DNA from 2 places in the Streptococcus sp. HMSC061E03 genome. Region 2 is predicted to be linked to the other one. Evidence: predicted binding sites of a transcription regulator. Region 2 holds the regulator's gene; the other holds the start of a gene.
The links. The regulator HrcA, encoded in region 2, represses chaperone genes, less so after heat shock. The targets are predictions, from matches to a motif close to TTAGCACTCNNNNNNNNNGAGTGCTAA.

Region 1 (4,575 bases), 160 kb from region 2:
GCCAGATGTTTCCATCGGGTATTGGGATGATTTCAAATCAAAATTTGGTTTTTAAAACTAACAGTCCTATCTGTTAGGTAAATAAATTTACAAACAAAAGGAGCGTTTGTTATGACAATTTCATGGATTCAAGCAATCTTGCTTGGTATTTTCGCCAGCTTGTCTTCAATGCCTGGTATGGGAGGTTCCAGTATCGGGAACTATACACTCGGTCGTCCTTTGATCGGTGGGTTGATTTCAGGTTTAATTCTTGGAGATGTGACAACCGGTATTATGGTCGGGGTTGCCCTTCAAGTCGTTTATATCGCCTTGGTAACACCTGGTGGTACCGTATCTGCCGATGTGCGTGCCATCTCTTACATCGGTGTTCCTCTTGCTATCTTGTTTGTGCATGCTAATAACATCACAGATGAAGCAGGAATCGCCGCAGCTGCAGCTCCAATCGGTGCAGCCGTTGGGACAATTGGTACAGTTCTTTTCTACGGTACCGCTACTATGAACTTGGTTTGGCAACACATTGGTTGGAAAGCCGTTGAAGAAGGAAACTTCAAAAAACTCTACGCAGTTGACTGGGTTTACCCTTGGATCTCTCACTTCCTCTTCTCTTTCCTTCCAACAATGATTATCACCAAATACGGTGAAAACATGGTTGATTTGATGAAACAATACCTTCCTATGGATGGTTACTGGATGAAAGCCCTCTTTACAGTCGGTGCTCTTCTCCCATGTGTCGGTATTGCCATCTTGTTGAAACAAATTGTTACAGAAGCAACTGACTTCATTCCATTCTTTGTTGGATTTACCTTGGCAAAATCTCTCGGATTGAACTTGGTATCCAGTGCCGTTGTTTCATTAATCTTTGCAGTAATCTACTATGAACTTGAAGTGATCAAATCGATGAAAGCTGCTCCAGCCGGAGTGGTGGACCAAGACGATGATGAGGAGGATATTTAAAATGGCTGATAGAAAGAAAATTTCAAAGAAAACATTAGCAAAAGCATTCCATCATTGGTATTATGGTCATTTGACTTGTTTCTCTCAAGAACATATGCAAACCTTCGGGTACTTGACTTCTATGCTTCCAATCGTAGAAGAAATGTATGATACAAAAGAAGAACAAAAGGATGCTATGCAAACCTATACGGCCTTCTTCAACACTGAACCACAACTTGGATCTCTTGTTGTAGGGATCACAGCTGGTTTGGAAGAAGCGCGTGCAAACGGAGATGCAGTAGATGGCGAAACCATCAACGGTATGCGTGCCGGTTTGATGGGACCAATCGCTGGTATTGGAGACTCATTGGTCGTTGGTACCTTGATTCCAGTTCTATTAGGGATTGCCCTTGGACTTTCTAAAGGTGGTAACGTCGCTGGTGCTCTCTTCTACATCGTCGTATGGAACCTCTTAGTCTACTTTGGTATGCGCTTTGCCTTCTTCAAAGGTTACCAATTAGGGGATAAAGCCGTTGAATTCCTTGTAGGACCAAAAGGACAAGCTCTTCGTAAAGCGATCAGCGTTGTCGGTGGTATGGTTATCGGTGCCGTAGCAGCTACTTGGGTATCTGTTACAACAGCCCTTCAATTCAAGAATTCTGAAGGAAAAGTCTTCTTGAACATCCAAGAAAAGATCGATGGTGTTTATCCAGGTCTCTTGACAGCAGCCTTCATCACTCTTTGCTGGTGGTTGATGTCTAAGAAAAAAATTTCACCAAACAAAGTTATGTTACTTCTCGTTGTAGTTGCTTTGATCGGTGTTGCCCTTGGTATCTTTGACCCACATCTTAAATACTAAGGTAAAAAAACGAATTTGCTAGTAGGAGTTTTTGAGAATGAAGTGAATGGACCTCCTTTACTTGCACTTCATTCTCAATTTTTATCAGGAGGAATCCCATGGTTACAAAACAAGAACTTGTCAATGGATATGAAACAGAAATCAAGTACCAACGCCACATGCTTGAAAACCTTGGTCGTTGGTTCAGCTTACTCTTTATCATTGCCAGTATTGGTGTGGTATTGATCTATCTCTTTCACAAAAGTTTCCTTCCACTCTTGATCCTCGGGATTTTACTAGCCTTGATTGGAATTTTAGGCATGATTGTTTTTGGATATGGCATCTACCGCGGGCGGATCAATCTTCAAAAAGTGATCGATGATTTCAATCAAAAATTGACAATTTTAAATTGAAATTTTAGAAACATCTCATCTATTTTTGAGGTGTTTTTTTCTTGACTATTTCTGACCAAGTGATACAATAGAAACATAAGTTAGCACTTACGTATAGAGAGTGCTAAAAACACGTATGGAGGAATGAACATGTTAAAACCATTAGGAGACCGTGTGGTCTTAAAAGTAGAAGAAAAAGAACAGACTGTTGGAGGTTTTGTCCTCGCAGGTGCGAGCAAGGCCGATACAAAAACAGCTGAAGTGGTTGCCGTTGGTGAAGGTGTGCGTACCCTAAGTGGTGAACTCATCGCTCCAGCTGTAAAAGCAGGAGACCACGTTTTGGTTGAAAGCCATGCAGGAATTGAAGTGAAAGATGGGGAAGAAACCTACACCATCGTTGGAACAGCAAACATTCTTGCAATTGTAGAGTAAGAGAAGAAAGAGGTAAGAGAAATGGCAAAAGATATTAAATTTTCATCTGATGCACGTTCTGCAATGGTCCGTGGTGTCGATGTCTTAGCAGATACAGTGAAAGTTACGTTGGGCCCTAAAGGGCGCAATGTGGTTCTTGAAAAATCATTTGGTTCACCCTTGATCACAAATGATGGGGTGACCATCGCAAAAGAAATTGAATTGGAAGACCATTTTGAAAATATGGGTGCTAAATTGGTGTCAGAAGTGGCTTCTAAGACCAATGATATCGCAGGTGACGGTACAACGACCGCAACGGTCTTGACTCAAGCTATCGTCCGTGAAGGGATCAAAAACGTCACTGCAGGTGCTAACCCAATTGGCATCCGCCGTGGGATCGAGACCGCTGTTGCAACAGCAGTAGAAGCTTTGAAAAACAATGCGATTCCAGTATCGAGCAAGGAAGCGATTGCTCAAGTAGCTGCTGTGTCTTCTCGTTCTGAAAAAGTCGGTGAGTACATCTCTGAAGCCATGGAAAAAGTTGGCAAAGATGGGGTCATCACCATTGAAGAGTCTCGTGGAATGGAAACCGAGCTTGAAGTGGTTGAAGGCATGCAGTTTGACCGTGGTTACCTCTCACAATACATGGTCACTGATAATGAAAAAATGGTGGCAGATCTTGAAAATCCATACATTTTGATCACTGACAAAAAGATCTCAAACATCCAAGAAATCTTGCCATTGTTGGAAAGCATTCTTCAAAGCAACCGTCCACTCTTGATCATCGCAGATGATGTAGATGGCGAAGCTCTTCCAACACTTGTCTTGAACAAGATCCGCGGTACCTTTAATGTCGTAGCTGTTAAGGCACCAGGATTTGGTGATCGCCGCAAAGCCATGCTAGAAGATATCGCTATCTTGACAGGTGGAACTGTTATCACAGAAGATCTCGGTCTTGAATTGAAAGATGCAACCATTGAAGCCCTTGGTCAAGCAGCTAAAGTTTCAGTCGATAAAGACAGTACTGTCATTGTCGAAGGTTCTGGTAACCCAGAAGCGATCGCTAACCGTGTTGCGGTCATCAAGTCACAAATCGAAACCACAACCTCTGAATTTGACCGTGAAAAATTACAAGAACGTTTGGCTAAATTGTCTGGTGGCGTTGCCGTAATCAAGGTTGGTGCTGCAACAGAAACAGAATTGAAAGAAATGAAACTCCGTATCGAAGATGCCCTTAATGCGACTCGCGCAGCCGTTGAAGAAGGGATCGTTGCCGGAGGTGGTACAGCTCTTGTCAATGTCATCTCTGCAGTCGCAGCCCTTGAATTAGAAGGGGATGAAGCAACAGGACGCAATATCGTTCTTCGTGCTTTGGAAGAGCCAGTGCGCCAAATTGCCCACAATGCCGGTTACGAAGGATCTATTGTGATTGATCGCTTGAAAAATGCCGAAGTCGGAACAGGTTTCAATGCTGCAACAGGTGAATGGGTGAATATGATTGATGCAGGAATCATCGACCCAGTTAAAGTGAGCCGTTCAGCCCTTCAAAACGCCGCTTCCGTAGCGAGTCTGATCTTGACGACCGAAGCAGTCGTAGCCAACAAACCAGAACCAGCAGCCCCAGCAGGACCAGGAATGGATCCAAGCATGATGGGTGGGATGATGTAACACACTTAGCCTAATGGGTGCTAAAGCACCTCATTAGGCTACGGCAAGCACCATGGTGCCTTGCCGAAGTGTCTTACTAAGAAAATAAAGAAGGCGTTATAGGCCTTCTTTATTTTCTGTCGTAACTGTTACACGATTGAGGCTATACCTCTCATCGTTGGATAGTAGCCACTATGTTGCGGCCTGGCTAATCGTCTTACTAGCTCAAAGAGAGTGGGACAGAAATCGGTAATTCGTTAGAATTCGATTTCGTCGTCCCACCTCCGCACAGTTGAGTAGGGCTGTATAAGCTGATGAAATCAGCGTATTAGAGCCCACTCAACCACTGCGTCT
Region 2 (4,575 bases):
GATTGGATAACGATTGTTTGTTCTTTTTGAGTTCCAAGATCTTTCGCTTTAACAGATACGATACCGTTCTTGTCGATGTCAAATGTAACTTCGATTTGTGGGATACCACGAGGTGCAGCTGGGATATCAGTCAATTGGAAGCGTCCAAGAGTCTTGTTATCTGCTGCCATTGGGCGTTCCCCTTGAAGAACGTGGATATCAACGGCTGGTTGGTTGTCTGCTGCAGTTGAGAAGACTTGTGATTTAGAAGTTGGAATTGTAGTGTTGCGGTCGATCAATTTTGTGAAGACTCCACCCATTGTTTCGATACCAAGTGACAATGGCGTTACGTCAAGAAGGACAACGTCTTTCACGTCACCAGTGATCACACCACCTTGGATCGCAGCACCCATAGCCACAACTTCGTCAGGGTTCACTGATTTGTTTGGTTCTTTACCAGTTTCAGCTTTAACAGCTTCTACAACGGCAGGAATACGAGTTGAACCACCGACAAGGATGACTTCGTCGATATCTGACAAGCTCAAACCTGCATCTGAAAGGGCTTGACGAACTGGAGTTTTCGTACGTTCTACAAGGTCACGAGTCAAATCATCGAATTTCGCACGAGTCAAGGTCATTTCCAAGTGAAGAGGTCCAGCAGCGCCTGCAGTGATGAATGGCAAGCTGATTTGTGTTGAAGTGACACCAGAAAGGTCTTTCTTCGCTTTTTCAGCTGCGTCTTTCAAACGTTGAAGCGCCATCTTGTCTGTTGACAAGTCGATACCATTTTCTTTCTTGAATTCTTCAACCATGTAGTCGATGATTTTTTGGTCAAAGTCGTCACCACCGAGTTTGTTATCCCCTGCAGTTGCCAATACATCAAAGACACCATCACCCAATTCAAGGATAGATACGTCGAATGTACCACCACCAAGGTCGAATACCAAGATTTTTTCTTCTTTATCAGTCTTATCCAAACCATAAGCAAGGGCTGCTGCTGTTGGTTCGTTGACGATACGTTCTACTTCAAGGCCAGCGATTTTACCAGCGTCTTTAGTTGCTTGACGTTGTGCATCGTTGAAGTAAGCTGGAACGGTGATAACAGCTTTGGTTACTTTTTCACCAAGATAATCTTCCGCATAACCTTTCAAGTATTGAAGAATCATAGCTGAGATTTCTTGTGGTGTGTATTCTTTACCGTTTGCAGAAACTTTTTCAGAAGTACCCATCTTAGATTTGATAGAGATGATGGTATCTGGGTTTGTGACTGCTTGACGTTTTGCAGCGTCACCAACGATGATTTCACCGTTTTTGAATGAAACTACAGATGGAGTTGTGCGGTTACCTTCTGGGTTTGCGATAATTTTTGATTCAGTTCCTTCAAGAACTGCTACTGCTGAGTTTGTTGTACCTAAGTCAATACCGATAATTTTAGACATATGTTTTTCTCCTTAAGTTTTTTCTTCCTTTTTTGATATTTCCCTTAAGTGGTGGGGACGTGAGCAACTCCCTTCGGGATTTCATCACTTATTTTTGAGTCTACTGTCTCAAAAATCCCCTATTTCAGTAGCACAAGCTACTGAAACTTTCACCACGGCGGGAAATATCTTCCTTGCAAGCCTCCGGCTTACGTCTTATCTTTCTTTCATAGTTTAGTGTCGTTTCGGACAAGGCAGACTAGTTATAAACCACTACCATGGCTGGGCGCAGGATGCGGTCATGGAGTTTGTAGCCTTTTTGGAAGACTTGTGCGATGGTGTCTGCTGGATGTTCATCATCTGCAGGCAAGGTTTGGATGGCCATGTGGTAGTTATGGTCAAAGGCTCCGTCCGCTGGAATTTCTTCGATTCCTTCTTCTTTCAGAGCATGTACCAAACTTTCTTGGACCATTTCCAAGCCCTTCTTCACATCATCTGTCAATCCTTCGACGGCAAGGGCACGTTCGAGGTTGTCCAGTGATGGTAAGATCGCTTTTGCCAAATCTTGGCTACGGTATTTTTGTAATTGTTGACGTTCTTCATTGGCACGGCGCTGAATATTTTGCATTTCTGCATGAGCACGAAGGTATTTGTTTTCAAATTCCTCGGCACGCGCTTGTGCTTCTTCTAACTCAGAAGGTTGGTTGCTTTCCTCTACAACTTCTTCAGTTGTTTGGGCAACTTCCTCTTCTTTCACGTCTTCTTTTTTGATATCTTCTGTCAAGGCATACACCCCTTTCATTTGGTCTTAATTTACTTCATAATGGTTGCTATTGAGGTAACGGTAGTAATCCGTCAACTTCATAACCAGTACCCGTCCGATGACATTGACCAGGCTAATCACACGCCTATAATCCATCTCTACGGGACCGATCACATGCATGAGGGCCATCCCACGATAAGGAACCAGGAACTTGTGACTAATGACCGTCACATTTTTCAAGGCCTTCTCTTGAGATTCTGCAACCAGAATCTGGGTCATTTGGTCTTCTGGCATTCCCCCTCGTAACTCCAAGGCCACGTGTTGGGGATTATCCAAAAACTGATAGGTCTGAAGATCGGCGTAGGTTAAGGATGAAACCTTTCCTTCTACAAAGACCAGTTCTTGAAACAGTTGCGAGAAGACGTAATCAAAGAGATCCAGCACATTGTCTGTCGTCTTGAAATAGCGCTGTACAATCTGTGGAATCTCCGTCCGCAAGCGGTAGTGGATATCCAAGACTGTATTTCCAATGAAGCGCTCTTGAACCAGCTGATGGAAGATTTCCAAGTCACTGGTTAAGAAATTCTTTGGAATGGCAAACTGTACAGTGACAGGCTTTGATTCATCCAAGGTCAGAACCGCCAAAGCATCGTGGTTGGATAATGGAACAATCTCAAAACCAGTCAAGCGCTGACGTGTCGGTTCAACATCCTGAATCACTGCGGTGTAACCCGTCATCTGGGCTAGTAACTTAGCTGTAGCATCCAAGATATCGTCTAACTTAAAGGCTTCGAAATCAAAGGCTTTCACCACCTGGTAGACATCTTGCTCATCAATTAACTCTAGATCAAGCGAGTTCTGAACAAAATATTGAAAACCAGCTCGACTAGGCATTCGGCCACTCGAAGTGTGGGCCTTTTCTAGTAAGCCTTGTTTTTCGAGGGCAGCCATGTCGTTTCGAATGGTCGCGCTACTGGATTGAATCACATCTTGTAGCGCTTTTGAACCGACTGGTTCGTGGGTCTTGGTAAAGATATCGACGACAAGATTGAGAATCTCATTTTGACGTTCTGTAACCATGACCTCACCTCTCTTTCATTTTTTAGCACTCTAAACACTCAAGTGCTAAACCTTGATTCTATTATACACCCATCCAAAAGAAAGTCAAGAGAAAAATCCAAAAAATTAGCACTCTTTTTTCAAGAGTGCTAAAAATCATTCTTAAGACCTAGAGAAGTGAATCTCCTCTTATTTGCCAGCCTTTTTCAATAGCTGAATATATTCTTCCAATACTAGCTGATGCTTGGCCATATACTGAGCATTTTCTACGCCAACATAACGGAAATGCCAATTCTCAAAATTCACACCCGTGATGTTGCTCTTCCCATCTGGGTAGCGAAGGACAAAGCCATATTGCGGTGCAATGGCAGCTAGCTGCATGCCCAACTCATCACTTTGACCAGCTTCGACACTCATATCAATCGCAAGCCCCGTCTGGTGTTCACTAGCACCAGGGACCTGTACCTGGGTCTGCACCTGCTTTTCAGCTTCTTCGTGCGAAAGACCACTAGCCTCTAGTTGCGCAACACGTTCATTATAGAGCTCTGTTTGCTCGGCCACACTTCGATAGCCTGATATCAAGGTTTCTTCTGGGGCAATTTTTCGAGCCGCTTCTAAAAATTGACGAGTTGGTTCTACAATCCGACTATCCACTTTGATAGCATCCACATCTGTCAATTGTGGGTTCAGCTCAGGCTTCACATTGTCACGATTGACCAAGATCAACTGCCAGTCTTTTGTCGAAACGGCTGGTAAATCTGATTTTTCTTTCTTTTTCTTAGAAGAAGAGGGAGTCGTTACAGCTGTTTTTTTAGCCTTCCAAAACTGAAGCCCTGAAAACAAGCTTGGCTTCGCTAAGTAAGCACCAATTCCCGATCCAAGGACCACAAGAAGAAAGAAACTCAATAGGTAAGGCCACCATTTCTTACGTTTTTTTCTTGCGCGTCTATACTTATTCGTCATGGCCACCCTCTAGAAGTTTTGCTCCAACCTTACGATAGGACAGATCCCCAATCTTTTCAATACTGAAAGCACCATCTTCATAAGCCAAAACCGTCACGCTTCCGTTGTCCAAGACCAATTCTTCGACCGCTTTTGGATCGATGAGATAAATCAAGGTCGTAATGGTCATGCCGTGGCTGACCACAATAGCATTGCCACCGCCAGCTGCTTCTACCTCTTTTGCGATGGCCTCAAATCCTTCTTTAATCCGGCCACTCAAGGCACTCCAGGATTCAGCCCAACCCGTGGTATCCACTTCAACGATCCCTTCTGCTAACTCCATTAGGCTCAACTGATGGAAATCATCGACCTTAAAGACACGAGGTAAGACCCCCATAAAGAGATCACCATCAT

Region 1: a site for HrcA is predicted at 2,265-2,291, ahead of groES (co-chaperone GroES). Genes of this name have one in related genera too.

Annotation. Positions count from the first base shown of each region.
Region 1 is NZ_KV812801.1:19,083-23,657, forward strand. Features, by position in the region: gene HMPREF2917_RS08950 (PTS sugar transporter subunit IIB) at 1-55, shown strand, start outside; gene HMPREF2917_RS08955 (PTS mannose/fructose/sorbose/N-acetylgalactosamine transporter subunit IIC) at 112-954, shown strand; gene HMPREF2917_RS08960 (PTS system mannose/fructose/sorbose family transporter subunit IID) at 938-1,792, shown strand; gene HMPREF2917_RS08965 (hypothetical protein) at 1,891-2,184, shown strand; gene groES (co-chaperone GroES) at 2,314-2,595, shown strand; gene groL (chaperonin GroEL) at 2,617-4,242, shown strand.
Region 2 is NZ_KV812801.1:175,821-180,395, reverse strand. Features, by position in the region: gene dnaK (molecular chaperone DnaK) at 1-1,418, opposite strand, end outside; gene grpE (nucleotide exchange factor GrpE) at 1,657-2,181, opposite strand; gene hrcA (heat-inducible transcriptional repressor HrcA) at 2,206-3,240, opposite strand; gene HMPREF2917_RS09715 (M15 family metallopeptidase) at 3,409-4,182, opposite strand; gene HMPREF2917_RS09710 (histidine phosphatase family protein) at 4,172-4,575, opposite strand, start outside.